Regions from separate parts of the Mitsuaria sp. CC2 genome, predicted to be linked through region 1. Evidence: predicted binding sites of a transcription regulator. Region 1 holds the regulator's gene; the other holds the start of a gene.

What was found. Region 1 encodes NrdR, which represses ribonucleotide reductase genes. Its sites were predicted from a motif close to CACNANATNTNGTG; they were not measured.
Region 2: PV762_RS10335 (ribonucleoside-diphosphate reductase subunit alpha) is a predicted target of NrdR. The motif match lies at 3,321-3,334, and genes of this name have one in related genera.

What each region holds. Positions count from the first base shown of each region.
Region 1 is NZ_JARVXN010000009.1:96,914-112,683, reverse strand. It holds gene PV762_RS05755 (DUF748 domain-containing protein) at 1-1,790, opposite strand, end outside; gene PV762_RS05750 (YdcF family protein) at 1,879-2,646, shown strand; gene PV762_RS05745 (UbiD family decarboxylase domain-containing protein) at 2,882-4,435, opposite strand; gene PV762_RS05740 (transglycosylase SLT domain-containing protein) at 4,742-5,593, shown strand; gene glyA (serine hydroxymethyltransferase) at 5,990-7,240, shown strand; gene nrdR (transcriptional regulator NrdR) at 7,257-7,700, shown strand; gene PV762_RS05725 (pilus assembly FimT family protein) at 7,935-8,570, shown strand; gene PV762_RS05720 (type IV pilin protein) at 8,567-8,986, shown strand; gene PV762_RS05715 (PilW family protein) at 9,012-9,635, shown strand; gene PV762_RS05710 (hypothetical protein) at 9,731-10,828, shown strand; gene PV762_RS05705 (type IV pilus modification PilV family protein) at 10,837-11,292, shown strand; gene ribD (bifunctional diaminohydroxyphosphoribosylaminopyrimidine deaminase/5-amino-6-(5-phosphoribosylamino)uracil reductase RibD) at 11,387-12,502, shown strand; gene ribBA (bifunctional 3,4-dihydroxy-2-butanone-4-phosphate synthase/GTP cyclohydrolase II) at 12,574-13,686, shown strand; gene ribH (6,7-dimethyl-8-ribityllumazine synthase) at 13,694-14,158, shown strand; gene nusB (transcription antitermination factor NusB) at 14,155-14,679, shown strand; gene PV762_RS05680 (MFS transporter) at 14,801-15,770, opposite strand, start outside.
Region 2 is NZ_JARVXN010000014.1:129,053-144,822, forward strand. It holds gene PV762_RS10335 (ribonucleoside-diphosphate reductase subunit alpha) at 168-3,104, opposite strand; gene PV762_RS10340 (sigma-54-dependent transcriptional regulator) at 3,648-5,303, opposite strand; gene PV762_RS10345 (sensor histidine kinase) at 5,293-7,041, opposite strand; gene PV762_RS10350 (PP0621 family protein) at 7,056-7,397, opposite strand; gene PV762_RS10355 (cytochrome C assembly family protein) at 7,459-8,292, opposite strand; gene ffh (signal recognition particle protein) at 8,338-9,732, shown strand; gene ftsY (signal recognition particle-docking protein FtsY) at 9,811-11,094, opposite strand; tRNA gene PV762_RS10370 (tRNA-Met) at 11,194-11,270, shown strand; gene PV762_RS10375 (pectate lyase family protein) at 11,428-12,882, opposite strand; gene PV762_RS10380 (addiction module antidote protein) at 13,233-13,577, shown strand; gene PV762_RS10385 (efflux transporter outer membrane subunit) at 13,603-15,051, opposite strand; gene PV762_RS10390 (efflux RND transporter periplasmic adaptor subunit) at 15,048-15,770, opposite strand, start outside.

The sequences.
Region 1 (15,770 bases):
GGCCGGCCTTCGCGCCGTTGGCGAGGCGTGGTCGCCGCGATGGCGGCGCCCTGCCCGCCCGTCGCTTGAGAGACCGCGCCCATCCAGGACGCCCAGCTCCACGTGCCGGCCTTGTCGCGGCCCAGCTGGACCTTCGGCGCCACCAGCGCCAGCCGCCCCGCCGTGAGCCTGCGAGTGTCCAGCGCGAGTTCCGCCTGATCGAGGCTCAGTTGCTTCAGCGCGAGCACCGGCTTCCTGCCGTCCGCCAACCGCAGGTCGTCGAGGCTCAACGCCTTCAACGACAGTTTGAGGTCTTCACCGGTCGGCCCCGCGCGCACGGCTCCCTGCGTCGCGAAGCGGCCTTGCACCGACAGCGGCGTCGCCGCCTTCAGATAGGGCGCGAGGAATTCCAGCGCGAGATCCTTCAACGCCCAGTCGAGGACGACGCCTTTCGCACCGACCTCGCCCTTGCCGCTGAGCGCGGCCGGCGTCTTTGCGCTTTCGGGCGACAGGGTCGCGGCGATCTCCACCGGAGCCGCCTTCGCGGTCAGCGGCCAGTTCAGCCCGCTGCCCTTGACCGATAGCCCGTCGACGTTCCATCGCGACGCGGGACGGAGCGTCTCATCGGTCCAGCCGACCCGCCCCCCGTCCAGCGCCAGTTGCCGCACGCCGACGCGCCAGGGCGCCGCGGACTTGGCCGGCGGCGTCGCCGGGGCCGGCTTCGACGACGCCGTCGTTGCCGACATCGCCGGCAGCCACAGGCGGCCTTGCGCGTCGCGCCCCATCAGCAACTCCGGCTGCTTCAGGCTCACCACGCCCAACAGCACCTGGCGCTTCAGCGGCTGGACGTCCGCCAGCTCGACGCTCAACGCCCGCCAGCGCAGCCAGTTGTCCCAACCGCCGTCCGTCTTGCCGTCCGCCTTGCCGTCGGCGCGCCGCTGCAGCGACAGATCGCGCACCGACGCGAGACCGCTGATCTTGACCTCGGGCGGCTGCTTCGGGGGCTGCTTGAAATCCAGCGTGAGCTGCGATTCGACCAGGCCCTTGGCCAGCCGCAGCGGCAGCGCTTGGGGCCAATAGGCGCGGTAGGCCGACAGGTCCAGCGCGTCGAGCTTGACCGTCATGCTCGCGCTGCGTGTGTCGGCGAAAGGCTGCACCTGGCCTTCGCTCTGGAAGCCGACGCCATTCAGGCGCCCCGACAGGCGGGGCTGCACGTGGACCTCGACGTCCGCATCCAGCGTCGACAGGAACGGGATGCCGAGATGCAGCGCCTTCAGCTCGTGGATCATGCCGGCCGTGCGGTCGTCCAGGCGAAGCTCGCCGTCGGTGAGTTCGATGTTGTAGAGCGCCGCCTCGGCCGGCCCGTCGTCCGGCGGGGTCGGCGCCTTGGGCGCGGCGGCCAGTCGGGCGAGGATGTCGTCCAGATCGGTCTTGCCGTCGGGCAGCAGCGCGACGCGCACGCGCGGCGACGTCACGCTCAACGACGACAGCACCGGCGCCAGGTGCCACAGCGAGCGCGGCGACACCACCGTGCGCACGCGGCTCACTTCAAACATCGGCGGCGCGCCGGCGGTCGGTCCGGCGATCTTCAATTCATGCAGCGTGAGGGCCAGCCGCCACGGCATGAAGCTCGCGCCGCCCAGCGTGACCGGGCGTCCCAGCCGTTCCGACGCGATCCTGACACCCGCCCGCTCGATCCACATCGGCAGCGCCACCCACGTCAACAGCAGCAGCGCGACCACGGACAGCACCAGACCCACAAGCACACGCAGCGCGCGCCGCGGCCAGACCGGAAGAGCAGAGAAGAACACGGGGGCAGCCGGCGAAACCCGGACGAGTCGTCAAGGAAGCTGATTATGCTGGCGGGCCTCAACACCTGACACCGATCCCCGGCTCTCGATGAACGACCTGATACATGCGGTCGCAGCGTTCCTGCTGCCGCCCACCGGCGCCTTTCCGCTGCTGCTGCTCGGCTGGTGGCTGCGGCATCGCCGCCGCTGGCTCTCCGGCGCGCTGTTCGCGACCGGCCTGGTCGCCGTCTGGATCGGCAGCACCGAGCTCGGCGCGCTGTGGCTGCAGGATCGCCTGCTGGGGCGACAGCAGGCCGTCGAGGTCGAGCGCCTCAAGGAGGTGCCGCCGGCGCAATCCATCATCGTGGTGCTCGGCGGCGGCGCCCGCAAGCTGATGCCGGAATACGGCAACTCCCAGCTCAAGGTCATCTCCGTCGAGCGGCTGCGGTACGGCATCTGGCTGTCGAGGCAGACCGGCCTCCCGCTGATGTTCACCGGCGGAAAACCCAAGGACGCGCCGGACAGCCACATGACGGAAGCCGCGCTGGCCGAGCGCACCGCGGCGCAGGAATTCGGTTTCGCCCTGGCGGCCAAGGAAGATCGCGCCACCGACACGCGCGAGAACGCGCGCTTCACCGCCGAACTGCTGCGCGACCGGCCGGTCCGGCGCGTCGTGCTGGTCACGCACGACGTGCACATGCGCCGCGCACTGCGGGCTTTCCGCGAGGCGCTGCCGCCGGAGGTCGAGGTGGTTCCTGCGCCGCTGGGCCTGACGGTCCCCGGCTTCGAGTGGCGCGACCTGCTGCCCTCGCAGGAAGGCACCGCGCGGGCGCGTTACCTGGGCTACGAATGGCTGGGGTACCTCGCCGGGCATTGAGCGCCGCCTCGAAGCGCCGTCCCTCGGCACGACCCCCAAATAGAAACCCCCTCCGCGCCGGACGTGCCGGACGAGGAAGGGGTGGGCGGACCAGCCGCCTTTGGGGCTCCGCGGCGAACTGCCGCAGGGCTCCTGGCGCGCAGAGACTGCGCCAGTTGAAGTGCCGGAAAGGCCAGACAACCTTAGGTCCGCGCGGCGGCGGTTTCAAGCCGCCAGCCCCCGAACCGGTAGTTTCCTAGCCCCCGAACAAACGCTGATAGAGATCCGCCGCGCGCGCTTTCTGCTCGGCCGGCATCTCGATCACCCGGCCCCATTCGCGCGGCGTCTCGCCCGGCCACTTGTTGGTCGCGTCCAGGCCCATCTTCCCGCCCAGTCCGCTGACCGGGGAGGCGAAGTCCAGGTAGTCGATCGGCGTGCCCTCGACCAGCGTCGTGTCCCGCACCGGGTCCATGCGCGTCGTGATCGCCCAGATCACGTCCTGCCAGCTGCGGATGTCCACATCCTCATCCACGATCACGATGAACTTCGTGTACATGAACTGGCGCAGATAGCTCCACAGGCCGAACATCAGCCGCTTGGCGTGGCCGGGGTAGGCCTTCTTGATCGAGATGACCGCCATCCGGTAGCTGCAGCCTTCGGGCGGCAGATAGAAGTCCACGATCTCCGGGAACTGCTTCTGGAGGATGGGGACGAACACCTCGTTCAGCGCCACGCCCAGGACGGCGGGCTCGTCGGGCGGCTTGCCGGTGTAGGTCGAGTGATAGATCGCGCCGTCGCGCTGGGTGATCCGGTTCACCTCGAAGACGGGAAACCAGTCCTGCTCGTTGTAGTAGCCGGTGTGGTCGCCGTAGGGACCTTCCAACGCGTGCAGGTAGCCGCCCTTCTCCTTCAGCGGGATGCCGTCCTCGCTGTGGCCGGTGAAGCCCGTCACCGCCGGCGGGATATGGCCTTCGAGCACGATCTCCGCCGTCGCCGGCACCTGCAGCATGCGGCCGGCCTCGCCGACATTCGTATCGGCGACTTCGGTCCTCGAACCGCGCAGCAGGCCGGCGAACTGGTACTCGGACAGCGTGTCGGGCACCGGCGTGACCGCACCCAGCGTGGTCGCGGGATCAGCGCCCAGCGCCACGGCGATGGGGAACGGCTGTCCCGGGTTCGCGATGCCGAAGTCGCGGAAATCCAGGGCACCGCCCCGATGCGCCAGCCAGCGCATGATCAGCTGACGCTTGCCGATCAGCTGCTGTCTATAGATACCGAGGTTCTGACGCAGCCGCGGGTTCGCGATCTTCTGCGGTCCCCGCGTCACCACCAGCCCCCAGGTCAGCAGCGGGCCGACGTCGCCGGGCCAGCAGGTCTGGATAGGCAGGCGCTTCAGGTCGACGTCGTCGCCCTCGATCACCTGCTCCTGGCAGGCCGGCCGCTTCACCAGCGACGGCTTCATGTCCCACAGCGCCTTGCCCATCTGCGCCAGCTTGCCCACGTCGCGCAGGCCGCGCGGCGGCTCCGGCTCCTTGAGCGTCGCCAGCAGCTGGCCGACCTCCCTCAACTGGGTGGTCGACTCGGCCCCCATGCCCAGGGCCACCCGTCTCGGGGTGCCGAACAGGTTGGCCAGCACCGGCATGCGATGTCCGGTCGGCTGCTCGAACAGCAGCGCCGGCCCTTCCGCCTTGAGCACGAGGTCGCTCACGGCCGTCATCTCGAGCACCGGCGACACCGGCTCGGCCACGCGGCGCAGCTCGCCCATGGCTTCCAAAGCGCCCATAAAGTCACGCAGATCTCGGTACTTCATAACCCAAAGTAGTTAAGAACAAGGCCCATACGGTTGACGGGTTATTTTTGATCCATAAAATCGCGCCCTGCCCTGACCCCAGGGTTATCCCGGTCTTTGCTGTGGGACGCAAAACCGGTGTGCTGCCAATGGACGCTGGATCGCCCGTCTGTCGCATCAAGAGCCCGGAGCCCTCTGAGAGCCCTCCGTGCCGTCGACGACGCCCGAGCCGGCCCATTATCACCACCCCCAGGTGGCTGTCCGGCGAGTGAACGCTGCGAGCGGCTCGCCAGACGGACGCCGGGTGTGGTCGGAGAAAGGAGTCGCATGACAGCGCGTTCAGACCTGCTATCCCTGCCCCGCCAGGCGCAAGCCGCCCTGGTGCTTTTCGTCAAGGACATCGGCCAGGGCCTCCTGGTCGTCAGCCACAACACGCTCGCCCTGGTGGGCTTCGCCGTCGTCGCCGTCGGGCTGGTCTTCGCCAGCCAGGCCGACCTGCGCCAGCAGCTCGAAGGCCAGGTGCTGGGATGGCTCAACGCCCGCCACGAAGCGCGCGTCGAAGCCTCCGGGGACGTGCTCGCCCTGATGGCCGAGCCCGACGCGATCAGCCGCGCCACCGCGGTCGATCCGAAGGAGCTCACCCGTCAGCAGGCGCTGGTGGCCAACTACCTGGCCCGGCGCTACCGCGTCGCGCCGGAGCCGGTCAGCCGCCTGGTCAAGGAAGCCTGGGATGTGGGCCAGCGCGCCCGCGTCGAGCCGACGCTGATCCTGTCCATCATGGCGATCGAATCCGGATTCAACCCCTTCGCCCAGAGCGCCGTCGGCGCCCAGGGCCTGATGCAGGTGATGACGCGCGTGCATGACGACAAGTACGAGGCCTTCGGCGGCAACTTCGCCGCCTTCGACCCCGTCACCAACCTGCGGGTGGGCGTGCAGGTGCTGAAGGAATGCATCCAGCGCGCCGGCAACCTCGAGGAAGGCCTGCGCCGCTACGTCGGCGCGGCCAACCTGCCCGACGACACCGGTTATGCCTCCCGCGTGCTGGCCGAACAGGACCTGCTGAAAGCCGTCGCTCAGGGCCGCAACATCAGCCCGTCGGCGCCGCGTCCGATCCGCGAGCCGGCGTCCGCGCCGGCCTCGACCGGCGAACAGGTCGCGATGACCGCCGTGATGCGCTGACCGGGCCCTCCGCACCGATCTCGCGCCTTTCGTGCGCCTTCGACAACGGGTTCCCATCGGAACCCGTTCTTCATTGGGCGAAGCCTTCGCCCCACCACCGTGGGAACAATGTCACGGGATGGCCGGCGCCCCGAGCCGGTGCGGCTACACTGCGGACTTCGCGCAACTGGCGATCAGGGCGCCCTGCCCGGAGACGATCCTGTCTCCGCACAGGCGTCGCCCGAGGTGGGCCACCACCGGGAAGCGCGAACGGCCGGGGACGACCCCGGCTGTCCGTGCCGTTCGCCTGGGCCGCCGTCGTTCCGTCATCCGTCGCCGCCTCGCCGTCGTTTCCGACGCGCGATCGCGCCGATGCGCTGCCGGGCGGGCGGCGCCAACCCTTGAGCCGACATCATCATGTTTGACCGCACCCAACAGACCCTCGCCAACGTCGATGCCGAAGTCTTCGCCGCCATCCAGCAGGAGACCCGGCGCCAGGAGGACCACATCGAGCTGATCGCCTCGGAGAACTACACCTCTCCGGCGGTGATGGAAGCCCAGGGCAGCCAGCTGACCAACAAATACGCCGAGGGCTATCCCGGCAAGCGCTACTACGGCGGCTGCGAGTACGTGGACATCGTCGAGCAGCTGGCGATCGACCGCCTGAAGCAGATCTACGGCGCCGAGTTCGCGAACGTGCAGCCCAACAGCGGCTCGCAGGCCAACCAGGGCGTGTTCTTCGCGCTGCTGCAGCCCGGCGACACCATCATGGGCATGAGCCTGGCCGAAGGCGGTCACCTGACCCACGGCATGGCGCTGAACATGAGCGGCAAGTGGTTCAATGTCATCTCGTACGGCCTGGACGCCCAGGAAGCCATCGACTACGACGCGATGGAAGCGCTGGCGCGCGAGAAGAAGCCCAAGCTGATCATCGCGGGCGCCTCGGCGTACTCGCTGCACATCGACTTCGAGCGCTTCGGCAGGATCGCCAAGGAGATCGGCGCCTACTTCATGGTCGACATGGCGCACTACGCCGGCCTGATCGCCGCGGGCGTCTACCCGAACCCGCTGCCGCATGCCGACGTCGTCACCTCGACGACGCACAAGAGCCTGCGCGGACCGCGCGGCGGCATCATCCTGACCAACGACGAGGCGATCGCCAAGAAGATCAATTCGGCGATCTTCCCCGGCATCCAGGGCGGCCCGCTGATGCACGTGATCGCCGGCAAGGCGGTGGCTTTCAAGGAAGCGCTGACGCCCGAGTTCAAGGCCTACCAGCAGCAGGTCGTGGCCAACGCCAAGGTGCTGGCCGACACGCTGATCGAGCGCGGCCTGCGCATCGTCTCCGGCGGCACGCAGAGCCACGTGATGCTGGTGGACCTGCGTCCGAAGAACCTGACCGGCAAGGAAGCCGAGGCCATCCTGGGCGCCGCCCACATGACCTGCAACAAGAACGGCATCCCGAACGACCCGCAGAAGCCGATGGTGACCAGCGGCGTCCGTCTGGGCACCCCGGCGATGACCACGCGCGGCTTCAAGGAGGAGCAGGTCCGCAAGACCGCCCACCTGATCGCCGACGTGCTGGACAACCCGCACGACGAGGCCAACCTGGCCCGCGTGCGCGAACAGGTGGCCGAACTGACGCGTCAGTTCCCGGTCTACCGCTGAGCGGAGTCCGCGGCGCATGCGATGCCCGTTCTGCGGTCACGGCGACACGCAGGTGTCGGAGACCCGGGAGTCCGACGAAGGCGACGTGGTGCGTCGCCGCCGTCGCTGCCAGTCCTGTGACAAGCGCTTCACGACCTACGAGCGCGCGGACATCGCGCTGCCCATGGTCGTGAAGAAGGACGGCACGCGCGCCGAGTTCGACATGGGCAAGCTGCGCGCGTCGATGACGCTGGCGCTGCGCAAGCGGCCGGTGAGCATCGAGCAGATCGACGCGGCGCTGGAGCGCATCCAGGAGAAGCTGCTCAGCACGGGCGTGCGCGAGATCCCGTCGACCAAGCTGGGCGAACACGTGATGCGCGAGCTCAAGCGGATCGACAAGGTCGCGTACGTGCGCTTCGCCTCGGTGTACCGCTCGTTCGAGGATGTCGACGAGTTCCGGCAGTTGATCCGCGACATCTGAGCGTCACGACGCCTGCGTTCGTCGATCCGAGTTCGCCATCGCGTGATCCGGGATCACGCGGCCTTCACGGGCATTTCAGGCCTATCCCCCAACGCCCTTGTTTCTGCCGGAGTTCTCCCCGGTTTCTCCCCCAAAAGCCGGCCCCCTTCAGCGGGTCGGCGCTTCCCTCCTGAAGGCGAAGCGCAACGCAGGCCATCTCCCTAGAGTTCTCAGCAACTCTTCGGGAGATCGTCCTTGTCACCCTCAGCTTCCCCGTCCCGCGGCCGTGCCGCATCGGCACCCGCCTCCCGCGGCATCAGCCTCATCGAGGTTCTGGTCAGCCTCGCGCTTGTCGCGTTCGCGGCCATGCTCGCCGCGCCCGACCTGCGCGACTGGGTCTGGCGCCAGCGGCTCGCGAACGCCGCGCAGGCGGTCCTCGGCGACCTCCAGCTTGCCCGCAGCGAAGCGATCCAGCGCGCGCGCAATGTGATCCTGCGCTTCGGCGGCGACGTGTCCGCCGTCAGCGGCAGTGGCCGTTGCTACGTGCTGCACACGGGTGCCGTCGCCTCCGGCACGCCGGGCCCCACGAGCTCGTCCGCCACCGCGCCCGCCCCCAGTTGCGACTGCCGGCTGGACGCGCCCCCCGTCTGCGACGGCGGCGCACAGGCCATCAAGCAGATGCGCTGGCGGAGCAGCCGGGGCCAGGCGGACATCGTGTCCAACGTGCCGTCGATGCTGTTCAGCGGCCGCCAGGGCACGGTGTCGGTGAGCGGCACGATCGAGGTCCGCATGACCGGCATCGGCTCGGTCCGCCACATCGTCAGCATCACCGGCCGCGTGCGCAGCTGCACGCCCGACGGCGCGCTGGGCCGCCTGCCGAGGTGCGCATGAAGACGCAAGGCTTTTCCCTGATCGAACTGCTCACCGTGCTGGCGATCGTGTCCGTACTGGCGGCGCTGACCCTGCCCGGATTCCGCGAGCAGGTCATGAAGGGCCGGCGCGCCGAGGCGCGCGAGGCGCTGCAGGCCATGCAGCTCGCCCAGGAACGTTTCCGCTCGCGCAATCCCCGCTACGCCGACCGCCTGGAGGATCTGGGGCAATCCGCGACGACGCGGAGCGGCCTCTATCGATTGCGCGTCGTCCAGGCCGATGCGACGCGTTATCAGGTGGAGGCGGTCGCGCAGGGCAATCAGCTCGGCGATCGGCGGTGCCGGGTGTTGACGCTCCGGCTCGAACTCGGGTCGACCGTCACGACCGGCTTTGACGACCACGGTGTCGAGCAGGCCACGGTCTGCTGGCCGCAATGAAGGAGGCGCAACGATGACACGAACGATGACACAACGAGGTTTCACCCTGGTCGAGTTCATGATCGGCCTGGCGGTAAGCCTGCTGCTGCTCGCGGGGGCCTTCTCGATGGCGGGCATCCAGCTTGGGGAGCATCACCGGCTCATGCTGGAGCTGCAGGTTCAGCAGGACCTGCGCGCCACGGCCGAACTCATCCTGCGGGACCTGCGGCGCGCGGCGTTCTGGGACCGCGCGCAGGACGGGGTCTGGCAGGACGACACGGATGTCCCCGCCCGCAACCCCTTCACCGAGATCGCCGTGGAGGACGCGGGGCGGCGGGTCAGCTACAGCTTCGCCCGGGACGGGAGCGCGCCGAGTGCCGGCAGCGTCCGGGAGACCTCCGGCTTCCGGCTGAGCGACGGCCGGATCGACCAGTTGATCGCCGGTCGTTACCAGCCGCTGACGGATCCCGACCTGCTGCGCGTGAACAGGCTGGAGGTGCGAGTCGATGCCCGGGCCCATCCCCTGGACAGCGTCTGCCCGTCGGTACTGTCCAGGCGCCTGGTGACCGTCGCGGTCGATGCGGAGGCCACGCATGACGCACGCGCCAGGCATCACCTGGAACTGCTCAGTCAGTTGCACAACGACGCCCTCTCGGGAGACTGCCCATGAACCGGCCTCTCCTCCGCCCTCTCATTCGTCCTCCCATCCCGCCACTCACCCCGCCACTCATCCGGCGACGGCAACACGGCCTCGCCACCCTGACCATGTGCGTGGTGCTGCTGGGTGTGCTGGCGCTGGGCGCTGCCTGGGCGACGAGGCAACTGGTGACCGCGCAGCGGGTGGCGGCCAATGATCTCCGTGCGGCGGCGGCCTCCGAAGCCGCCGAGTCGGGCATGGCCTGGGCCATCGCCCTGCTCAACAGCGGCGCCATCGACGACGCCTGCCGACCCGCGTCGCTTCGACCGGGACCGGGACCGGGTGCCACGGTGTCGTCGGACTTCCGCAGCCGCTTCCTCCTGATCGGCGCGGACGGTCATTACCACGCCCCGCCGCTGCCCTCCGGATCGGCCGCCACCCCACCGCCCCCGACGTCCGCAACGCCTGCGATCCCGGCCTGCGCCAACTCGGGCCCGCTGCGTTGGTCCTGCCGCTGCGCCGCCACCGCCGGCACGCCGTGGGACGCCACCACCGCCCCCCGCGCCGACGGCGAGGCCCAACCCCAGTTCAGCATCCGCTTCGCCGATGCCGGCGGGATCGGGCAGTTGAAGCTCATCGTGCGCGGCTGCAGCGACCGGCGCGCGGACTGCGACGACCTCTCCGGCGGGCCGATCGGCGTGACGGAGAACGTCCAGCAGCTGGCGCTCCTCAGCGCGCTGCGCCTGCCGCCGCCGGCCGCGCTGGTCGAAGGGCCGGGCAGCTTCCTCCGGGTCTTCGGTTATCCGTCCGCTCGCTACCGCGATCAACCCGCCATCACGCGCCTGCGCTGCACCGACGATTGCGGCGGCCCCCTGGCCCAGGCGCTGGCGCGCGGCCGCCGCCTGATCTGGGTCGACGGCGATGCCCGTCTGACCGAGTGGCCGGCTCCGGCGCTCGACGGCACGCCGCTGGTCCTGGTGGTCGACGGCCGACTGGACCTGCTCGCCTCTGGTCACCCGCAGGGCGTGATCTACGCCGCCAACGGCGTGGATTGGCATCCGCCGGCGGATCAACCGACGTCGCTGCGCGGGGCACTGGTCAGCGAGATCCCCGTGACCAAGGCCGGCTCGGTCCAGCTCATCCACGATGCCGGCGTCCTCTATCGCATCCATCGGCAGATGGGGAGTTTCCTGCCCGTTCCGGGCGGCTGGACACCGAACCGATGAAGGCACCGATGAAGACACTCCGCGGATTCACCCTCATCGAGGCCCTGGTCGCCCTGGTGTTGCTCTCGATCGGCGCGATCGCCCTCATGACGCTCCAGGTCCGGCTGCGGATCGCCGCCGATGAAGCCCGTCACCACGACCAGGCGCTGCGCCTCGCCCGCAACGAATTGGAGCGCTGGCGCTGGCAGCCGGACGCCCCCTCCCCCGGCTTGACCTGGGAAGGGCCGGACCTCGCGTTCTCCATCGCGGGCGGTGCGGCGCTCAGCGTCGACGCGCTCGGCCGCGCCGATGGCGACACGCCCGATGCCGGCTCGGTCATCCTGCCCCTGCGCCCCGTGCGCCTGCGCGTGCAATGGACGGACCGGACCGGCCGCCTCCAGTCCGTCACCCTCGAAAGCCTGCTTCCCCTCAACGATCCGGCCCTCCCGGGCCTGCTCCAGACTCCCCCGGGGTCGCGCCGCTAGACTCCCCGCCATGGAAGAAGTCCGATCGCCCGCCCACCACGTCGATGTCCACGTCGATGTCCACGCCGATGTCCACGCCCCGGACCACGCGCCGATGTCGCGCGACGACCATTGGATGGCCGAGGCCCTGCGCCTGGCCGAGGACGCGATCGGCCTCACCGACCCGAACCCGCGCGTGGGCTGCGTCATCGTCGACCGTGAGGATCGTCTGCTCGGCCAGGGGCACACGCAGGCGGCCGGTCAGGCGCATGCCGAGATCATGGCCCTGCGCGACGCCCAGGCCCGGGGTCAGGATGTGCGCGGCGCCACCGTCTACGTCACCCTGGAGCCCTGCGCCCACCACGGCCGCACGCCGCCCTGCTGCGACGCCTTGATCGCGGCCGGCGTCGGCCGGGTGGTCGCGGCGCTGGGCGACCCCAATCCGCAGGTCGCCGGCCAAGGGCTCGCGCGCATGCGCGCCGCCGGCATCGCGACGGATGTACTCGCGACCGACCACCCCAGCGCCGTCGAGGCGCGAGAACTCAACATCGGCTTCCTGACCCGGATGCAGCACGGTCGCCCCTTCGTGCGGATGAAGATCGCGGCCTCGCTGGACGGGCGGACGGCGCTCTCGAACGGCGTCAGCCAGTGGATCACGGGCCCGGAGGCGCGCCGCGACGGTCACGTCTGGCGCCGCCGTGCCGGCGCGGTGCTGACCGGCATCGGCACCGCGCGCGAGGACGATCCCCGCCTGGACGTCCGCGACGTCGACACCGTGCTGCAGCCGCAGCGGGTGCTGATCGACTCGCGCCTGGAACTGTCGCCGGCGGCGCGGCTGCTGGCGCCGCCCGGGCAGTTGCTGATCTATCACGCCCTGGCCGAACCGGGCGAGCGCGGCACCGCGCTGGTGGACCGGGGGGCAGAACTGGTCTCCGTCGCCGATCCGGTCCGAGGCAAGGTCGACCTCGGCGCGGCGATCCGCGACCTGGGCAGACGTCAGGTCAACGAGCTCCACATCGAGGCCGGCTACAAGCTCAACGGCTCGTTGCTGCGCGCCGGGCTGATCGACGAACTGCTGATCTACGTCGCGCCCCTGCTGCTGGGCGAAGGGCGCGGCATGGTCGACCTGGGCGGACTCACCGCGCTCGACGGGGCGCCGCGCTTGCGGATGGTCGATTGCCGGTCCGTCGGGGGCGACCTGCGTCTGCGCCTGCGGCCGATCGCCGCGTAGCCCCGCCCAGGAACCCCGTCGAGGAACCCCGCGCCCCGGACAGGCGGGCCGCCCCGCCTACAATCGCACCCATGCCTATTTCACCGATTCCCGAGCTGGTCGCCGAGCTGGCGGCCGGCCGCATGGTCATCCTCGTCGACGAAGAGGACCGCGAGAACGAGGGAGACCTCGTCCTCGCCGCCGACCACGTCACGCCGGAAGCGATCAATTTCATGGCCAAGCATGGCCGCGGCCTGATCTGCCTGACCCTGACCCGCGAGCGCTGCGAACTGCTGCAGCTGCCGCCCATGGCCACCCGCAACGGCACCAAGCACGGCACCGCCTTCACCGTGTCGATCGAGGCGACCACCGGCGTCACGACCGGCATCTCGGCGGCGGACCGCGCGCGCACCGTGCAGGCCGCGGTCGCCAAGGGCGCGGTCGCGGCGGACCTGGTGCAGCCGGGCCACATCTTCCCGCTGCAGGCGCAGGACGGCGGCGTGCTCATGCGCGCCGGCCACACCGAGGCCGGCTGCGACCTGTCGCGCATGGCCGGGCTGACGCCCGCCGGCGTGATCTGCGAGATCATGAACGACGACGGCACCATGGCCCGTCTGCCGGACCTGGAGATCTTCGCCAAGGAACACGGCCTGAAGATCGGCACCATCGCCGACCTGATCGAATACCGCAGCCGCAACGAATCGATCGTGCAGCGCATCTCCCAGCGTCCGCTGGACACGCGCGAGGGACGTTTCGACTGCCACATCTTCCGCGACCGCTCGAACAACGTGCACATGGCGCTGGTGCTGGGCCAGTGGCAGCCCGACCAGGAGGTCCTGGTGCGGGTGCACGAGCCGTTCTCGGCGATGGACCTGCTGGACGCCGGCCGTTGCGGCCACAGCTGGCCGCTGCCCCAGGCGCTGGCGGCGATCCAGCGCGAGGGTTCCGGCGTCGCGGTGCTGCTGAACTGCGGCGAGGACGCGGAAGCGCTGCTGGCGCGCCTGCAGCCGGAGGCTGCTGAAGACACGCGCCAGACCCTGGACCTGCGCACCTACGGCGTGGGCGCGCAGATCCTGCGCGAACTCGGCGTGCAGCGGATGAAGCTGCTGGGCAGCCCGCGCCGCATGCCGAGCATGACCGGCTACGGACTGGAGGTCACCGGCTTCCAGGCGGCCCAGGCGGGCGCCAACGACAAGAATTGCTGAGGACCGCATGCAAGGATCTGACAAGGGTCAATCGACCCGGCTCGACGGACGGGGCCTGCGCGTCGGCATCGTCCAGGCGCGCTTCAACGATGAACTGACGACGGCGCTGGCCAAGGCCTGCCTGGGCGAACTGGCGCGGCTGGGCGTTGAGGAGACCGACATCCGCCACGTGACCGTGCCGGGCGCGCTGGAAGTGCCGGTGGCGCTGCAAGCCATGGCGGTGAGCGGCAAGTTCGACGCGCTGGTCGCGTTGGGCTGCATCATCCGCGGCGAGACCTACCACTTCGAACTGGTCGCCAACGAGAGCGGTGCCGGCGTGACGCGCCTGACGCTGGACCACCGTTTGCCGATCGCCAATGCGATCCTGACGGTCGAGAACGAGGAACAGGCCTGGGCGCGGGCCGAAGACAAGGGCCGCGATGCCGGGACCGTTGCCGTCGAGATGGCACAGCTGCTGAAAGAACTCAAGTGAACACGAACGACAACTCTCCCGCCGGCAAGCCCGCTTCCAAGAGCGGCGGCAATCCGGGCGGCAAGCCGGCCGCCAAGAAGGCGCCGGCCAAGTCGGCCCGCCGCCGCTCGCGCGAGCACGCGCTGCAGGGCATCTACCAGTGGCTGGTGACCGGCGACGACCTGGGCGTGATCGACGCGCACACGCGTGAGCAGGAAGGCTTCGAGAAGGCCGATCGCGGTCACTACGACAAGCTGTTCAACGGCGCGATCGAAGAAGCGGCCGCGCTGGACGCCGTGTTGGCCGTTCATGCGGACCGCAAGACGACCGAGCTGTCCCCGATCGAGCACGCGATCCTGATGATCGGCGCGTACGAGCTGAAGAACTGCATCGACATCCCGTACAAGGTCGCGATCAACGAGGCCGTCGAACTGGCCAAGTCCTTCGGCGGCACGGACGGCCACAAGTACGTCAACGGCGTGCTGGACCGTGCCGCGATCGACCTGCGTCCCGTCGAGGTCAAGGCTGTGCGCGGCAGCTGATCTCCGCGCGGATCGAGGCCGACGTCGCTCCCGCAAGGGGGCCGTCGGCCTTTTTCATTGGTGCGGCCGATGCGGGGGCAAGGAATCACATCGATTCGATCAAGATAAGAGCGCGTCGCCGCTAAGTCGCACGCCCTCGCCACACGCTCACCAGTCCCGCGACCAGCGCGAATCCCGCAGCCATCCCCAGCCCCGCGTGCGACGCGCGTGACGCGGGCCGCCACGTGAACAGCAAGCCCATCAGCAGACTGCCCAGCGTCTGACCGGTGAGGCGTGCCACGCCTTGCGCGCCGCCGGCCGCCCCGCTGCGCTCCTTCGGCGCCGACAGCAGCATGTTGCGGTTGTTGGGCGTCTGGAAGAAGCCGAAGCCCAACCCCGCCAGCGCGGTGAAGACGATCAGCGGCCATCGCGGATCCTCGTGCAGGGGCCAGACCGCGCAGAGCGCGAGCCCGGTGGCGAGAGACGCGGCGCCCGCGGCGCAGAGCCACGCCGTCGGCAGGCGGTCGGCCAGGCGGCCGGACAGGGGCGCGGCCAGCATCACCGCCAGCGGCCAGGGCGTCATCAGCAGGCCGGTTTCGAGCACGCCCAGCCCCAGCACGTGATGCATGTAGAACGGCAGCGCGACGTAGCTCGCCATCTGCCCCGTGAAGCAGCACACGGACGCGATGATCGACATCCGGAACGACGGCGAACGCAGCAGGTCGATGGGAATCAGCGGCGCCGCGCGTGGCAACTCACGACGGACCAGCATTGCGCCGCAGGCGATCGCCGCGATGAGCAGCGCGCCGCCCGCCAGCGGCCTGGCCAGCACCTGGTCGCCGCCGAGCACGAAGGCCGCGAACATTCCCGCGTTGAGCGCGACGCTCACGACATCCAGCGGGCGCCGCGTGCCGGGCGTGTCGGGCAGTCCGCGGGCGGCGATCAACACCAGCAGGCCGACCGGCAGGTTCACCGCGAACAACCAGGGCCAGCCGGCCACCGACAGGATCGCCGCGCCGAGGGCGGGGCCGGCCGCCGACGCGCCCGCGACGGCCAGCGCGTTGTACGCGATGGCCTGTCCGAGCAGCCGCTTCGGATAGGTGAAGCGCAGC
Region 2 (15,770 bases), on a different contig from region 1:
GTGTGCGGCGCGCCTCCTGATGAGCGCGGCGGGGCGTCGTTTCAAGCGTTCATCGATCGCTTGCGGGCGTCGCGGAGAAAACCGCCGATCGCCGCAAACATCGATGAACACTCGCATCGCGAGCGTCGGAGGTGTCGACGCGTGACGTCGACACCTCCTGTTTCGATTTACTGGCAGGCCTCGCAACCGGGGTCGTCGATCGCGCAGAACGTGACGTCGGTCGCCGGCGTCGCGCTGCCCAGATCAGGCGCGGTCGATGCGGCCACCGCTGCGACCGGCGCGACGGAAATCGGTGCGACCGCGGCAGGCGCCGCGCTCAAACCGCCGGCGCCGCTGCTCACCGCGTTGAGCTGACCGGCGTTCTGCACGGTGCTCTTCTCGGCGTGCGTCGCGCCCATCGTGCGGAGGTAGTAGGTCGTCTTCAGACCGCGCTGCCACGCCAGCTTGTAGGTGTCGTCCAGGCGCTTGCCCGACGCGCCGGCCATGTAGATGTTCAGGCTCTGCGCCTGGTCGATCCACTTCTGGCGGCGCGCGGCGGCTTCGACCAGCCACACGGTGTCGACTTCGAACGCGGTCGCGTAGAGCTGCTTGAGCTCCTCCGGCACGCGGTCGATGCGGCGCAGCGAGCCGTCGAAGTGCTTGAGGTCCATGACCATCACGTCGTCCCACAGGCCCAGCTTCTTGAGATCGCGGACCAGGTGCTCGTTCACCACGGTGAACTCGCCCGACAGGTTGGATTTCACCGACAGGTTGCCGAAGCAGGGCTCGATCGACGCGTCGACGCCGATGATGTTGGAGATCGTCGCGGTCGGCGCGATCGCCACGCAGTTGCTGTTGCGCATGCCGTCGCGGGCGATCTTGGCGCGCAGCGCGTCCCAGTCCAGCGTCGACGAGCGGTCCACGTCGACGAAGCCGCCGCGGGCTTCGGCCAGCAGGTCCAGCGAGTCGATCGGCAGGATGCCGCGATCCCACAGCGAACCGCGATAGCTGCTGTAGCGGCCGCGTTCGGCGGCCAGTTCGGTCGAGGCCCAGTAGGCGTGGTAGCAGACGGCTTCCATCGAACGGTCGGCGAACTCCACCGCGGCGTCGGAGGCGTAAGGCACGCGCAGCTGGTACAGCGCGTCCTGGAAGCCCATGATGCCCAGGCCCACCGGACGGTGGCGCAGGTTCGAGTCGCGTGCCTTCTTGACCGCGTAGTAGTTGATGTCGATGACGTTGTCGAGCATGCGCATCGCCGTCGACACCGTCTTCTTCAGCTTCTCCTGGTCGATCTGGCCGTCCTTGACGTGCTGCGCCAGGTTGACCGAGCCCAGGTTGCAGACCGCGATCTCGTTGTCGTTGGTGTTCAGCGTGATCTCGGTGCACAGGTTGGACGAGTGCACGACACCGACATGCTGCTGCGGCGAGCGCACGTTGCAGGCGTCCTTGAAGGTGATCCAGGGATGGCCGGTCTCGAACAGCATCGTCAGCATCTTGCGCCACAGGTCGCGGGCCGGCATGCGCTTGTAGAGCTTGAGCTCGCCGCGGTCGACCTTGGCTTCGTACGCCTCATAGGCGGTCTGGAAGGCCTTGCCGAACAGGTCGTGCAGGTCCGGGCAGGTGGACGGGCTGAACAGCGTCCAGTCGCCGCCTTCGATGACGCGCTTCATGAACAGGTCGGGAATCCAGTTCGCCGTGTTCATGTCGTGGGTGCGGCGGCGGTCGTCGCCGGTGTTCTTGCGCAGCTCGAGGAATTCCTCGATGTCCAGATGCCAGGTCTCCAGATACGCGCAGACGGCGCCCTTGCGCTTGCCGCCCTGGTTCACGGCGACGGCCGTGTCATTCACCACCTTCAGGAACGGGACGACGCCTTGCGACTTGCCGTTCGTGCCCTTGATGTGCGAACCGAGCGCGCGGACCGGGGTCCAGTCGTTGCCCAGGCCGCCGGCGAACTTCGACAGCAGCGCGTTTTCCTTCAGCGCTTCATAGATGCCGTCCAGGTCGTCGGCCACCGTCGTCAGGTAGCAGCTCGACAGCTGCGAGCGGCGCGTGCCGGCGTTGAACAGCGTCGGCGTGGAGCTCATGAAGTCGAAGGTCGACAGGACTTCGTAGAACTCGATGGCACGGGCTTCGCGGTCGATCTCGCCCAGGGCCAGGCCCATCGCGACGCGCATGAAGAAGGCCTGAGGCAGTTCGATGCGGGTACCGTCGACGTGCAGGAAGTAGCGGTCGAACAGCGTCTGCAGGCCCAGGTAGTCGAACTGCAGGTCGCGTTCGGCCTTCAGCGCGGCGCCCAGCCTGGCCAGGTCGTACTGCTGCAGCTTCTCGTCGAGCAGCTCGGCCTGCACGCCCTTCTTGATGAAGCCCGGGAAATAGTCGGCGTACTTGGTGGCCATCTCGGCCTGCGTCGCTTCCTCGCCCAGGATCTCGCGGCGGATCGTGTGCATCAGCAGACGCGCGGTGGCGCGCGTGTAGCCGGGATCCTTCTCGATCAGCGTGCGGGCGGCCAGGATGGCGGCCTTGTAGACCTCGTCGATCGGCACGCCGTCGTACAGGTTGCGCTTGGTCTCGGCCAGGATCGGATCCGGCTTCACGTCGGCGCCCAGGTTCTCGCAGCTCGACGCGATCAGCGCGGCCAGCTTGTTCAGGTCGAGGGGGACGCGCACGCCGTTCTCGGTCACCGAGATGCCGGACTCCAGCACGGCGGCCTGCTGCTGTTCGCCCTGGCGGGCACGCTCCTGCGTGCGGCGCTCGCGGTACAGCACGTACGCGCGCGCCACTTCATGATGGCCGCCGCGCATCAGCGCCAGCTCGACGTGGTCCTGCACGTCCTCGATATGGAAAGTGCCGCCGGCCGGACGCGACCGCAGCAGGCCGCGGGTCACGGAGTCGGTCAGCGCGTCGACGGTCTCGCGCACGCTGGCGGAGGCGGCGCCGCTGGTGCCGTGCACCGCGAGGAACGCCTTCATCATCGCCACCGCCACCTTGCTGGGCTCGAAATGCACCACCGCGCCGTTGCGGCGGATGATCTGGTGCTGCGGGAAGCTGGCCGAAGCGGCGGCGGACTCGCGCGGAGTCTGCGCCAGGCCCTTTTCAGCGGTCGGTGTGGCGGCGACTGTCTGCATGGGTTCCTCGTTCTGGTCTGAAAACAAAAAAAGCTGCGCCCGGCCCGGCTTTTCCGAAGGGCCAAACATCAGGGGGTCAGGTGGTGCTCGCGATGCTGAAGATGCGCCTCGGCTTGGTGATTCCGCGCCTCCGGCTGAGGGGCCGGCACCGCGGACAAGACTTCTGATGGAGCATTCATCGCCGTGTTTGCGAAGTCAGCAGGATAGCATGCAAAACACTATATCTAGTGGCTCCCCGACCTTCAAGGAACTACCGCTAGTGCCCCACCCGCTTGACGTGGGGGACCCGCTGGTCTAGCCGGAAGGCCTGACCCCGCACATCCCCGATGGATTCGCGCATCGTGTCCGGATCGCGAGGATCCACGCGGTCTGGCGGCGCGAATGTGCTGCGAACGCCCATGGTTGCTGCGCTTGCGACGATGGCAATCCGATGACGACTTCGCGGGGTGTCCCCGGGGGGTAGGACAAGTCCCGATCAGGACCACCCCCTAGCCGCCACTGGCGGTGGGGTCATGGTCGCAATGCGCGCAGAAGACTGCCCCGTCAGGACTCGTCGCCGCCGATCGAGATGGCCAGGCGGGCCATCCGGTAACGCATCTGCCGCAGCGACAGTCCCAAGCTCGCGCCGGCCGCCGTACGGTTGTTGCGATGACGCTCGAGGGCGCGCAGCAGGATCTGCTTCTCGACCTCGTCCAGGTAGGCCGCGAGATCGGACGGCAGCGGCGCGCCACCCGCGGTCTCGGCGGGCAGGGTCGCGGTCAGGAGCGACGCCTCGGCGCCGAAGGCGGCATCGGCGGGCGCATCGTCCAGGCCCAGCACGCTGTCGGGCAGTCCGAGGTCGGCCAGGTCGATGCCGTCGCCGCTGGACAGCGCCAACGCGCGATGCAGCAGATTCTCGAGTTCGCGCACGTTGCCGGGGAAGCTGTAACGCGACAGCGTCGCCAGCGCCGCCGGGGTCAGCACCGGCACCGGTTCCACGCCCGCGTCCGCGGCGATGCGCAGCAGGATCCGGGCGCTGATCGGCGCCAGGTCCTCCATGCGCTCGCGCAGCGGCGGGACACGGATCTGGATGACGTTGAGCCGGTAATACAAGTCCTGCCGGAAGCGGCCGCCCGCGACCTCCGCGGTCAGGTCCTTGTGCGTGGCGCTGAGCAGGCGCACGTTGACCGGGACCTCGGCCACCGCGCCGACCGGACGCACCGAACGCTCCTGCAGCGCGCGCAGCAGCTTGGACTGCATCGCGATCGGCAGGTCGCCGATTTCGTCGAGGAAGAGCGTGCCGCCCTGCGCGGCCTGGAAGAAGCCCTCGCGGTCCTCGCTCGCGCCGGTGAACGCGCCCTTGCGATAACCGAAGAACTCGGCTTCCAGCAGCTGCTCCGGAATCGCGCCGCAGTTGACCGCGATGAAGGGCTGAGGACGGCGCGCGCTGACGTCATGGATCGCCCGCGCGACCAGTTCCTTGCCGGTGCCGGACTCGCCGTTGATCAGCACGGGCGCCATGCTGCGCGCGACCTTCTCGATCAGCTCGCGCACCTGCCGCATCGGCGCCGAGTCGCCGACCAGGCGGGCGAGCGCCGAGGTCGAGCCGGTCAGCGGCGGCGCGGGACGCGGCGCCTTGCGCCGTTCGGGCGCGCCCGACCTGGGCGTGTCCGTCGGGGGCAGGACGTCGAAGGTGCCGGGCGCCGTCGGCGCGAACGCGTCGTCCACGGGTTCGACCGCAGCAGGGGCCGCGGCGACCGGGCGGGCCGGCGGCGCGGCGACCGTGGGCGACACCGTCGACACCGGCGGCGCCGACGAGAACGGCCGGGGCACGGTGCCTTCGGCCTTGGGCGCGCGTCCGAGCGCGGACGCGACCACCATGCGGAACTGGCGCAGGTCGACCGGCTTGGTCAGGTAGTCGTAGGCACCGGCCTTGAGCGCCTCGACGGCGTTCTCGGCCGAGCCGTAGGCGGTGATCACGAGCGCGCGTTCGCTGCGGCCCTGCTGCTCGAGCCAGCGCAGGATGTCCAGCCCGGTGCCGTCGGGCAGCCGCATGTCGGTGATGACGGCGTCGTAGCGGCGCGAACCGAGCAGCTCCAGCGCGTCCTCGACGGTGCCCGCGCTGTCCAGCGTGAAGCCTTCGCGCAGCAGCGTCATCTCGTAGAGGGTGCGCAGGTCGGGCTCGTCGTCGACGACCAGCAGGCGGGGATCAGCGCTCATGGAGTTCGGTATCGGGGAATAAGGTGTCGGGTCCCGCGGACGGGATCGAGGCCAGCACGCCGGCCGGCGTCACCGGGCGCGGCAGCAGCACGCGGAATTCGTTGGCTTCGGCATCCGCCGGGCCGCCGGAGGGCGCGGCATGGCGGTGGTAGCTGATGCGGGCGCCGTAGCGTTCGCACAGCTCGCGGCAAATGTACAGGCCGAGGCCGGACCCGCGACTGCGCGTCGAGAAGAAGGGTTCGAACAGATGCCGCTCGACTTCCGGCGGAATGGCCTCGGCGCGGCTGAAGACCGACAGACGCACCCATTCATCGGACTCGGCCACCTGCACGCGCAGGGCACCGGGGCCGGGCCGCGCATGTCGCAGCCCGTTGTCCAGCAGGTTGATCAGCACGCGACGCAGATGTTCGGGTTCGAAGCTCACGAGCAGCCCGTCGCGCCAGATCTCGATGCGCAGCGGGCTGGCATCGCCCTCGGGCAGGCGCTGCGTGAGGGCCCAGTCGGCGCAGTACTCGCGCACCAACGGGGCGACGGCCAGCGTCAGCGACACCGGCGCGATACCCGGCGCCACCTCCATCACGTCGTCGACCAGGCGCTTGAGGCGTTCGACGTTGGACGTCACCATCCGCGTCAGCGGCTCCAGCCGCGGGTCGTCGGCGAGGTCCTCCGCCATCAGCGCGTTGGCCTGCGCGATCGCCGTCAGCGGATTGCGGATCTCGTGCGCGATGCCGGCCGAGACACGCCCCATCGCCGCCAGCTTCTCCTGGCGGTTGCGCGCCTCCAGCATCCGGTTGTCCTCGAGGAACAGCACGCAGAGGTCGTCGCCGTCGACCGGCCGCTGAGTGAAGCGCATCCGCACGCGCAGCGAGCGCTGCTTGCCGCGGCCGAACTCCAGCAACAGGTCGCGGCCGGACTCGGGCCACTGCTCACCGCCGAAGGCCTTCTCGATGGCGCGCAGCAAGGGCTTCCAGGCCGGCGTCGTATCGAGCCGGAACGCGCCCGACCGCAGCGCGGCGCCTTCGGCCAGCAGCGCGCGCGCGGCCGGATTGGCGGTGCGCACCAGTCCGCGGCGGTCCGCGACGAGGACGCCCTCTTCCATCTCCTCGATGACGAGACGGTTCAGGTCGGCCTGTTGGCGCGCGTACTCGAGGCTGCCGCGCGCGGCGCGCTCCTCGCGGGCGAGGCGGGAAGCGATCTCGTTGGACAGCAAGGTGACGACGAACAGGCCGCAGCCCAGCAGGCCCGCCTGGCTGATGCGCAGCGCGCCATCGCGCTCGCTGATCACGGCCCAGCCGGAGAGCGTCAGCAGCATCAGGCTCGGCAGCGCCGCGCAGCCCAGCGCCCGCAGGCGCGGCAGCAGGGCGCCGGCCATCAGCGCCGGCATGAAGAACAACGCGCCGTAGGGGCCGCCCGGGTCCTGCAATTGCAAGCCCGTGAAGAGGACGAAGTCGGCGCCGATGCTGACCAGGAACTGGCGCGCGCTCAGGCCGGCGCGATCCTTGGGCGGCGCCTCGCCGCCGCCGAACCAGCGCGGCAGCAGCCACGCGAGCACCGTCTGCACGCCATAGACCAGTGCGAGGAGCGCGACCCAGCCCGTCGGCCGCGCGCCCATCAGGCCGGCCAGCGACTGCGTGGCCAGCAAGGCCAGACCGAGCGCGGCGCGTGCGCCCATGAAGGCGCGGTACAGCCGCTGGATGGTGCTGGCGCTGATGGCGCCGCGGGCCTCGTTGTTGGCCATGCGTGCTCCGGCGCTCAGGATCCGGAGGCGCCGTCGCGGGCGCGCGCCGTGGCGGCCGCGTCCAGGCGGGCTTCGTGGGCCGCGCGATGGGACGCGCTGCAGAACTGGCCCCCGCGACCGGGCAAGGCCTCGCCGGCCGGCAGGTGGGTGCCGCACTCGGCGCAGCTCACCATGGATTCGAGTTCACGCGCGGACGGCGGCACCGGCGATGCCGCCGGTGCAGGCGGTGCTGAGGCACGGTCGTCCCGCGAGGCCGGCCGCCCGCGCTTGAAGCCGAGCATGAAGGCGACCACCGCCAGCAGGATGATCCAGAACAGCAGCTTGATCACGATGAGGCCGCCGGAAGGACGGTCCAAAGAGCGGTAGGAAGAGCCATCGAAGGGATCGAGGGGCAGGACATGACAGGGCGATCTGCGATCAGAGCGGCGCGCGCTGCAGGACGACTTCGAGCACGAAGCGCGACCCGGCATAGGACAGCAGCAGCAGCGCGGCGCCGAAGTACAGCCAGCGCGTGGCCCGCTTGCCGCGCCAGCCGAACACGCGGCGCCCGGTGAGCAATCCCGTCAGCACGATCCAGCCGAGCACCGCGAACAGCGTCTTGTGGTCCCAGCGCCATTCCGGCGTGAAGGCGACCCCGAGCAGCAGCGCAATCGACAGCACGACGACGCCGGCGCCGACGAACTGGAAGGTCAGGCGCTCGAGCCGCAGCAGCGGCGTGCCGAAGGCGGGCGCGCCCTGCCCCTTCTGCGACCGCATCTGGCGTTCGGCGCGGTTGAGCATCACCGCGTGCATCACCGCGACGCCGCACAGGCCGTAGGACGCCAGCCCCATGGCCCAGTGCAACGGCGCCAGCGGCGATCCGGCCTGGGGCCGGTACTCGCCGGGGAAGGCCCAGGCCACCAGCATGACGGCCAGCCCCAGCACGCTGAGCAGCCGCTGCGCGGACGGCAGCGGCAGGAAGCGGCTTTCGACGAGGTAGACGCCGATCATGAGCCAGATCGTCATCGACAGCGAGGGCGCGAATCCGAAGCGCGCCGCATGTCCGCCGTTGACCGGCGCGGCGCCGATGCCGCCGATGTCCACGACCAGCGCGGCCAGATGCAGCAGCCAGGCCAGGACCAGCACCGCGCGCCAGGTGCGGGGGCGGCGGTGGGCGAAGACGGCGGCGGCGGCATAGGCCAGGCCCCCGGCGGCGCTGAGGGCGGCGAGGAGCAGGCCGCTGGGCTCGGCGGAGGCGGACGATAAAATCATCCTCAAAGTGTAATGAGGCGCGCCCGCTTGCGCGGGGCCGAAACGATGGCATCCACCCTGACCGATCGACTGAGCCGGCTCGTCAAGACCATGCGGGGCCAAGCCCGCATCACTGAGTCCAATGTGCAGGACATGATGCGCGAGGTCCGCATGGCGCTGCTGGAGGCGGACGTCGCGCTGCCCGTGGTGCGCGACTTCGTCGCCCGCGTGAAGGAGAAGGCGCTGGGCCAGGAGGTGGCGGCCTCGCTGAACCCGGGCCAGGTGCTGGTCTCCATCGTCCACAAGGAACTGGCCGCGACCATGGGCGACGGCGTCGCCGACATCAACCTCGCCGCGCAGCCGCCCGCCATCATCCTGATGGCCGGCCTGCAGGGCGCCGGCAAGACGACCACGACCGCCAAGCTGGCCAAGCACCTGACCGAGAAGCGCAAGAAGAAGGTGCTGACGGTTTCCGCGGACGTGTACCGCCCCGCCGCGATCGAACAGCTCAAGACGGTGACGAAGCAGGCGGGCGCCGAATGGTTCCCCTCGGCGCCGGACCAGAAGCCGCACGACATCGCGCTGGCCGCGCTCGACCATGCGAAACGCCACTTCTTCGACGTGCTGCTGGTCGACACGGCCGGCCGCCTGGCGATCGACGAAGCGCTGATGGCCGAGATCCGCGACCTGCATGCGACGCTCAAGCCGGTGGAGACGCTGTTCGTCGTCGACGCGATGCAGGGTCAGGATGCGATCAACACCGCAAAAGCCTTCAAGGAAGCGCTGCCGCTGACCGGCATCGTGCTGACCAAGCTGGACGGTGACTCGCGCGGCGGCGCGGCGCTGTCGGTCAAGCAGATCACCGGCGCGCCGATCAAGTTCGCGGGTGTGTCGGAGAAGATCGACGGCCTGGAGGTCTTCGACGCCGAGCGTCACGCGGGTCGCGTGCTCGGCATGGGCGACATCGTCGCGCTGGTCGAGGAAGTCCAGAAGGGCGTGGACGTCGAGGCGGCGCAGAAGCTGGCCGAGAAGCTCAAGTCCGGCGACGGATTCGACCTGAACGACTTCCTCGCGCAGATCTCGCAGATGAAGAAGATGGGCGGGCTGTCCGGGCTGATGGACAAGCTGCCCACGCAGATGACCGCCAAGGCCGGCCAGCCCGACATGGACAAGGCCGAGCGCGACATGAAGCGCATGGAAGGCATCCTCAACGCCATGACCGCCAAGGAGCGCCGCCAGCCGGCGCTGCTGATGGACGGCAAGTCCAAGGCCAGCCGCAAGCGCCGCATCGCCGCGGGCGCGGGCGTCCACATCCAGGAAGTCAACCGCCTGCTCAACCAGTTCGACCAGATGCAGGGGATGATGAAGAAGATGAAGGGCGGCGGCCTGATGAAGATGATGAAGAAGATGGGCGGCCTCAAGAACCTCATGGGCGGCGGAGGCGGCGGGTTCCCGATGTAAGACAAAGGGCTCCACACGGAGCCCTTTTTTCATCGATGAGATCCGCCGGGATTGCTTCGGTTCAATCCCCGGGGCACGTCATTCCAGCAGCGCCTGTGCGAACTCTCGCGCGTCGAAGGTCTGCAAGTCTTCGAGCTTCTCGCCGACGCCGATGAAGTAGACCGGGATCGGCCGCTCGCGCGCGATCGCGGCGAGCACGCCGCCCTTGGCCGTGCCGTCGAGCTTGGTGACGATCAGGCCCGTCAGGCCGAGCGCGTCGTCGAAGGACTTCACCTGCATCAGCGCGTTCTGGCCGGTGTTGCCGTCGACGACCAGCAGCACCTCGTGCGGCGCCGTCTCCTGCGCCTTGCCGATCACGCGCTTGATCTTCTTGAGCTCCTCCATCAGGTGGAGCTGCGTCGGCAGCCGGCCGGCGGTGTCGGCGATGACGACGTCGCAGCCGCGCGCCTTGCCCGCCACCACCGCGTCGAAGGTCACCGCGGACGGATCGCCGCCCTCCTGGCTGACGATCTGAACGCGGTTGCGGTCCGCCCACACGGCGAGCTGCTCGCGCGCCGCCGCGCGGAAGGTGTCCGCGGCGGCCAGCAGCACGTTGGCTTCGGCATCGGCCAGATGGCGCGTGAGCTTGCCGATGCTGGTCGTCTTGCCGGCGCCGTTGACGCCGACCACCATCATCACCGTCGGCGAGTGCTCGCCGATCACGAGCTGGCGCTGCAGCGGCTGCAGCAGGTCGGTCAGCGCGTCCACCAGCAGTTGCCGCACGGCGGCCGGATCGGTGGCCTTGGCGTCCTTCACACGACGCTTCAGGTCGTCGAGCAGGAACTCGGTCGCCTTCACGCCGGCGTCGGCCATCAGCAACGCGGCTTCGAGCTCTTCATACAGCGCGTCGTCGATCTGCGTGCCGGTGAAGACCTGGGAGATGCTCGACCCGGTCTTGCGCAGACCTTGGCGGAGCTTGTCCATCCAGCTCTTGCGCGGTGCGGGTTCGGGGACCGGTGCTGGCGCGGGCGCAACGACCGCAACCGGAGCCACCGCGACGGGAGCAGGTGCGGGAACGGGAGCAGGTTTCGGCGCGGCGACAGGCGCGGGCGTCGGTACAGGCGCAACCGGCGCGGGGGCTGCGACAGGCGCCAGAACAACGGCCGGAGCGACGACTGGGGCGGCCGCCGGAACGGGCGCTGTCGGCGGGGTCAGGGCTTGCGGAGTGGCCGGGGGGAATGGCGGTGTCGACGGCGGCTCGATGGCGGGCGCGGGGGCGGCCGGAGGGAGCGCGGAGTCGAGGGCCGGCGGCGCTTCGGGAGCGGGAGCCGGCGTGGGTTCGGCGGAGCCGAAGCCCAGTTTTTTCTTGAGGAAGCTGAACATGGAGGGGTCGAGTGGGACGCGCGCGCCGAAATGTCGATGCCGTGATCGGCGGGGCTTGCATTGTCTTCGAAAACTTTGCTATAGTCGTTGTCTTCGCAAGGCGCTTTAGCTCAGCCGGTTAGAGCGACGGAATCATAATCCGCAGGTCCGGGGTTCGAATCCCTGAAGCGCCACCAGATACGAAACCCCGCAGGACGTAAGTTCTGCGGGGTTTTCCGTTTGGGCCGCCGGATCCAAGTTTCCAACGCCTCTCAACGGTCTCTCAGCGACAAAGGGCCATCGCATAGCGACGGCCCCTTTCAATCAGCCACTCAATGACTGATCAACGGCAGCTCAATTGCAGCTCAAGGTCGCATAGTTCTTCCCCGCCCCCGCCACCGTGAGCAGCTTCTGCTTCACACAGGCCGGCGTGTGCACCGTGTACGGATACGGGATGCCCACCGGGAAGTTGGCCGTCGTCACCCAATCGGTCGCGTCGCGCGACGGGCTCGAACCACTGGCCACCCACTTGATCCCGTAGGTCGCGAAGTCGGCCGGGCTGCGCACGTTGTTGTTGCGCAGTTCCCAGTAGCCGATCGACGAGCTGTCCCGCGAGGTCACCGGGTTCTGCGCGTTCTCGAAGTAGTTGCCTTCGATCAGCGCGTAGCCGCCCATGCGGATGTTGGCGCCCGAGGTCAGCACGCCCGAGTACAGGTTGTTGTACAGGTGCGTGTAGCCCGCGCGCTGCAGCGGCAGCCGCGAGCCGACGTTGCTGTACACGTTGTGGTGGAAGGTGATGTAGCGGTCGCTCGCGTCGCTGTCGCTCGATCCGATCAGGCCGACCTTGTGATGGTCGTGCAGGTAGTTGTACGAGTAGGTGATGTGATGCGCGCCGGCCTTGCTGTCGATGAGGCCGTCGAACTCCAGGTCGCCCGCGCCGGAGCATTCGGCGGTGGAGCTGAACAGCGTGTTGTGGTCGATCCAGACATAGCCCGGGAACTTGCCGCTCTGGCCTTCGATGCCGATGGCATCGATGGATCCGGGCAGCAGACCGATCGTCATGTTGCGGATGATGATGTTGGTCGCCGCGGCCTTGATGGCGAGACCGAAGTTCGCCGCCGAACCGTTGACGCCTTCGATCGTGACGTTGCTCTTGTTCTTGACCTCGACGACCGCGCCCGCCACCTTCTTCCACTGCGTGCAGGGATCGGGGATGGTGCCGAAATCGAAGGTGCCCGCATAGCGGATCACCAGGCCGCCGGTGCCGCTGTAGGCATCGATCGCCGCCTGCATCTGCGCCGCGGTGGTGACGGTGATCGGCGTTGCCGAGCCGCCGCCGGTGACCTGACCCGCGTATCCGCCGCTGTGGCCGGCCGGGGCCGGTGACGGTGCGGGAGAAGGCGATGGCGCCGGCGAGGGGGACGGTGCCGGGGACGGAGAAGGCGCCGGCGATCCAGTCGGGCCCACCGCGCATTTCTCGGCCTTGCCCGGGTTGGGATCCGCGCCGCCGAAGGTGGCCGACGTGCAGGCGATATTGCCCTTCAAGCTCTTGATGACCCACTTGTCCTTCACACCGAAGGAGACCTGGCGCGTCGTGTCGCCGGCCTTGCAGGTGCCGCCTTCGTCCGCGCATTTGGAGAAGCCGGACGGCCAGTCCGCCGCGTGGGCCACGCCGATCGGTGCCACGGCGCCGACGGCGACCGCCATCGCCAACAGACCGTGCCGAGGGCTCGGTGCGCGCAACGCGCCGGCAGTCGGCGGCTTCGGCGCGACCAGCATGGCGGACTCGTCAATTCGGGTGCTTTTCATCGAATGTCTCCCAATGTTGAAGCGATCGGCACGGGCATGGCTCCGCCCTCACCGGTCAGCGGTGAATCAAAAAATGCTCGGGAACCCAAAGCCGTTTCCTCCGCCTCGCACGACACGAACCAGCAGGATCCGCATCGGGGACGGTGGCCGTCGGCACAGGCCACGTGTCGACACGCCAGCGCGCAGGCGCGGCCACGTCGACAACGGGAGGCAGACTAACGAGCCCGCCTGATTTCGGAAAGGCGTTTTACATTTGACGATCTAGCGTTACGGAAATCCATCAAACGCTGCGTCGACTGGGTGGGTGGGTGTCATCGTTCGATTACGCTCGCCGGATGCCTGACACAGTCATGCAGGTGAACGAGTTCTCCCACTGGCTCAGGAGCTTGCGAAGACCCGACCACCCGGCTGCGTCTGACCAACCGCCTGCGGCCGAATACCTGACGTCGGAAGAAGACATCGCGATCTATCTGACGGTGGTCCTTGAGGAGAACGACCCCGCACTGCTGGCCGCCGCCCTCGGCGACATTGCCCGCGCTCGCGGAATGACGCAGATTGCCAAGGACTCCGGCATCACCCGCGAGGCACTCTACAAGGCACTGCGTCCTGGCGCCTCTCCCCGGTTCGATACGGTGAGCAAGGTCTGCGCGGCACTGGGCTTGCGCCTCGTGGCGATGCCCCTGCGCCCCGCTTGACGTCAGAGGTCTCCCGCCAAGGCGTTCAACGCTGCGCGTCCGCCTTCATCTCCACCGGCTCCTGCCATCCCCCACCGAGCGCCCTCACCAGCGCCACCGTGGCGCGGCGCTGCCGCGTGGCGAGGTCCACCGCGCTGCGCCTCGCCTGCAGACCGGCCGTCTGCGACGTCACCACTTCGAGGTAAGCCGCCGCGCCGGCGCGATAGCGGTTCGTCGCCAGCGCGAGCGAGCGCTCCGCCGCGGCGACCGACTTGTTCTCCGATGCCAGCGCCTCGCCGTAGCGATCAAGCAGCACGAGTTGGTCCTCGACCTGCTGGAACGCCGCGAGCACCGTGCCGCGATAGCGCTGCGCCGATTCGTCCAGCGCCGCGGACGCGCGCGCTTCCTCGGCCTTGCGTCGGCCGCCGTCTAACAGGTTGTAGGCCAGCGTCGGTCCGATCGCCCAGAACAGGTTGGGCGCTTCAAGGAAACGACCGAAGTCGCTGCTCTGGAAGCCGCCCTGCGCGCTCAGCACGACCGAGGGGAAGAACGCCGTCTTCGCCACGCCCAGCGTCGCGGTCGCCGCCACCACGCGCTGCTGCGCCGCGGCGATGTCGGGACGGCGCTCCAGCAAGGTCGACGGCAGGCCCGTCGGCACGACCGGCACCGCCAGATCCAGCGAAGCGGCCGGCTCGATGCGGAAGTTCGAGGCGTTGGCACCGACCAGCGCGGCGATCGCGTGCTCCAGCACGGCGCGCTGCGCCTGCGACTGCCGGCGCTGCGAACGCGCCGATTCCAGTTGGCCCTCCGCACGTGCTTGGTCAAGACCGGACGCGATGCCGGCCTGGTGACGGCGCGAGATCAGGTCGAACGCGTGCGTGTAGGCCTCTTCGGCATCGGCGAGCAGCGCGTTGTCGCGATCGAGTCCGCGCAGTTGCAGCATCGAATCGGCCAGTTGCGCCTGCAGCGCCAGCCGCGCCGCAGCGAGGTCCGCCGCCGCCGCCCGCTCCGACGCCAGGCCGGCGCGGACCTGCTGCGAGATGCGCCCCCACAGATCGACTTCGTAGCTCAGATCCAGGCCCAGCGTCGCGCTGTTGTACCAATCGGGCGAGGTCGGTCCGAGCACGCGCAGCGGACGACTCTCCGACTGCCGGATGCGTTGGCCGTTCAGAGCGCTGTTCAGGGTCGGCGATTGCGCCGAGCGGAGGCTGTCGGTCGCCGCTTTGGCCTGCTGATAACGCGCGAGCGCCGACGCGAGATCGGGGCTGTTCGCGATCAGCCGCTGCTGCAGCGCGTCGAGCTCCGGATCGCCGTAGCCCTTCCACCAGCCGTCGAAGGCGATGGGCGCCGTCGTCGACGATCCCGCCTCGACCCATGGACCTCGCGCCTCCTTGAAGCCCGTCGTCATCGGCACGTCGGGCAGCACCGTCTTTGGGGGCTCAGCACAGCCGGCGATCAACGCGGCGACCGCGAGCGCCGTCACGGATGCCTTCATGTGCGCCCCTTCACGGCGGCCACCGGCTGCGCGACGCGCACGACGTCGCCATCGGCAATGCCGTCCGGCGGATTCGCGATGACGCGGTCCGCCGCGGTCAGGCCGCCGCCGAGCTCGATGCGTGTGCCCATGTCGCGTGTGATCGTGACCTTGCGCAGCTTCACGCGATTGCCCGCATCGACGGTCGCGACCTGCACGCCGTCCTTGTTGATGATCACGGCACCCGGTGGCAGAGAGACCGCCGCGTTCGCTTGCCCGGTCGCCTGCGCGCCAGCCACGGCAGGCGCGGCGCCGTCGAATCGCACCGTCGCGAATCCGCCCGGCAGCAGCTCGTCCTTCTCGTTGTCGACGGCGAGCTGCACCAGCATCGCGCCGCTGGCCGTGTTGATGGCCTGCGAGGTCGACTGCACCGTCGCGGCGAAACGCTGGCCGGGCCGCTCGGGGACCGTCAGCGCGGCCCGGCCCCCAGCGCGCACCTGCGCGACCTGGCGTTGCGGCACGTTCACGTAGACGCGCAGCTTGCGCGTGTCGGAGACGACGAACAGCTCGCTGCCCGGCGCGCCGCCGATGTTGATCAGCGCGCCGACGTCGGTGTTGCGCGCGGTGACGACGCCGTCGAACGGCGCCGTCAGTTGCGTGAAGCGCTTCAGCGCTTCGATGCGATCCACGTTGGCCTGCAGCGCCGTGACCTGCGACTGCTTGGCGGTCATGTCGCCGGT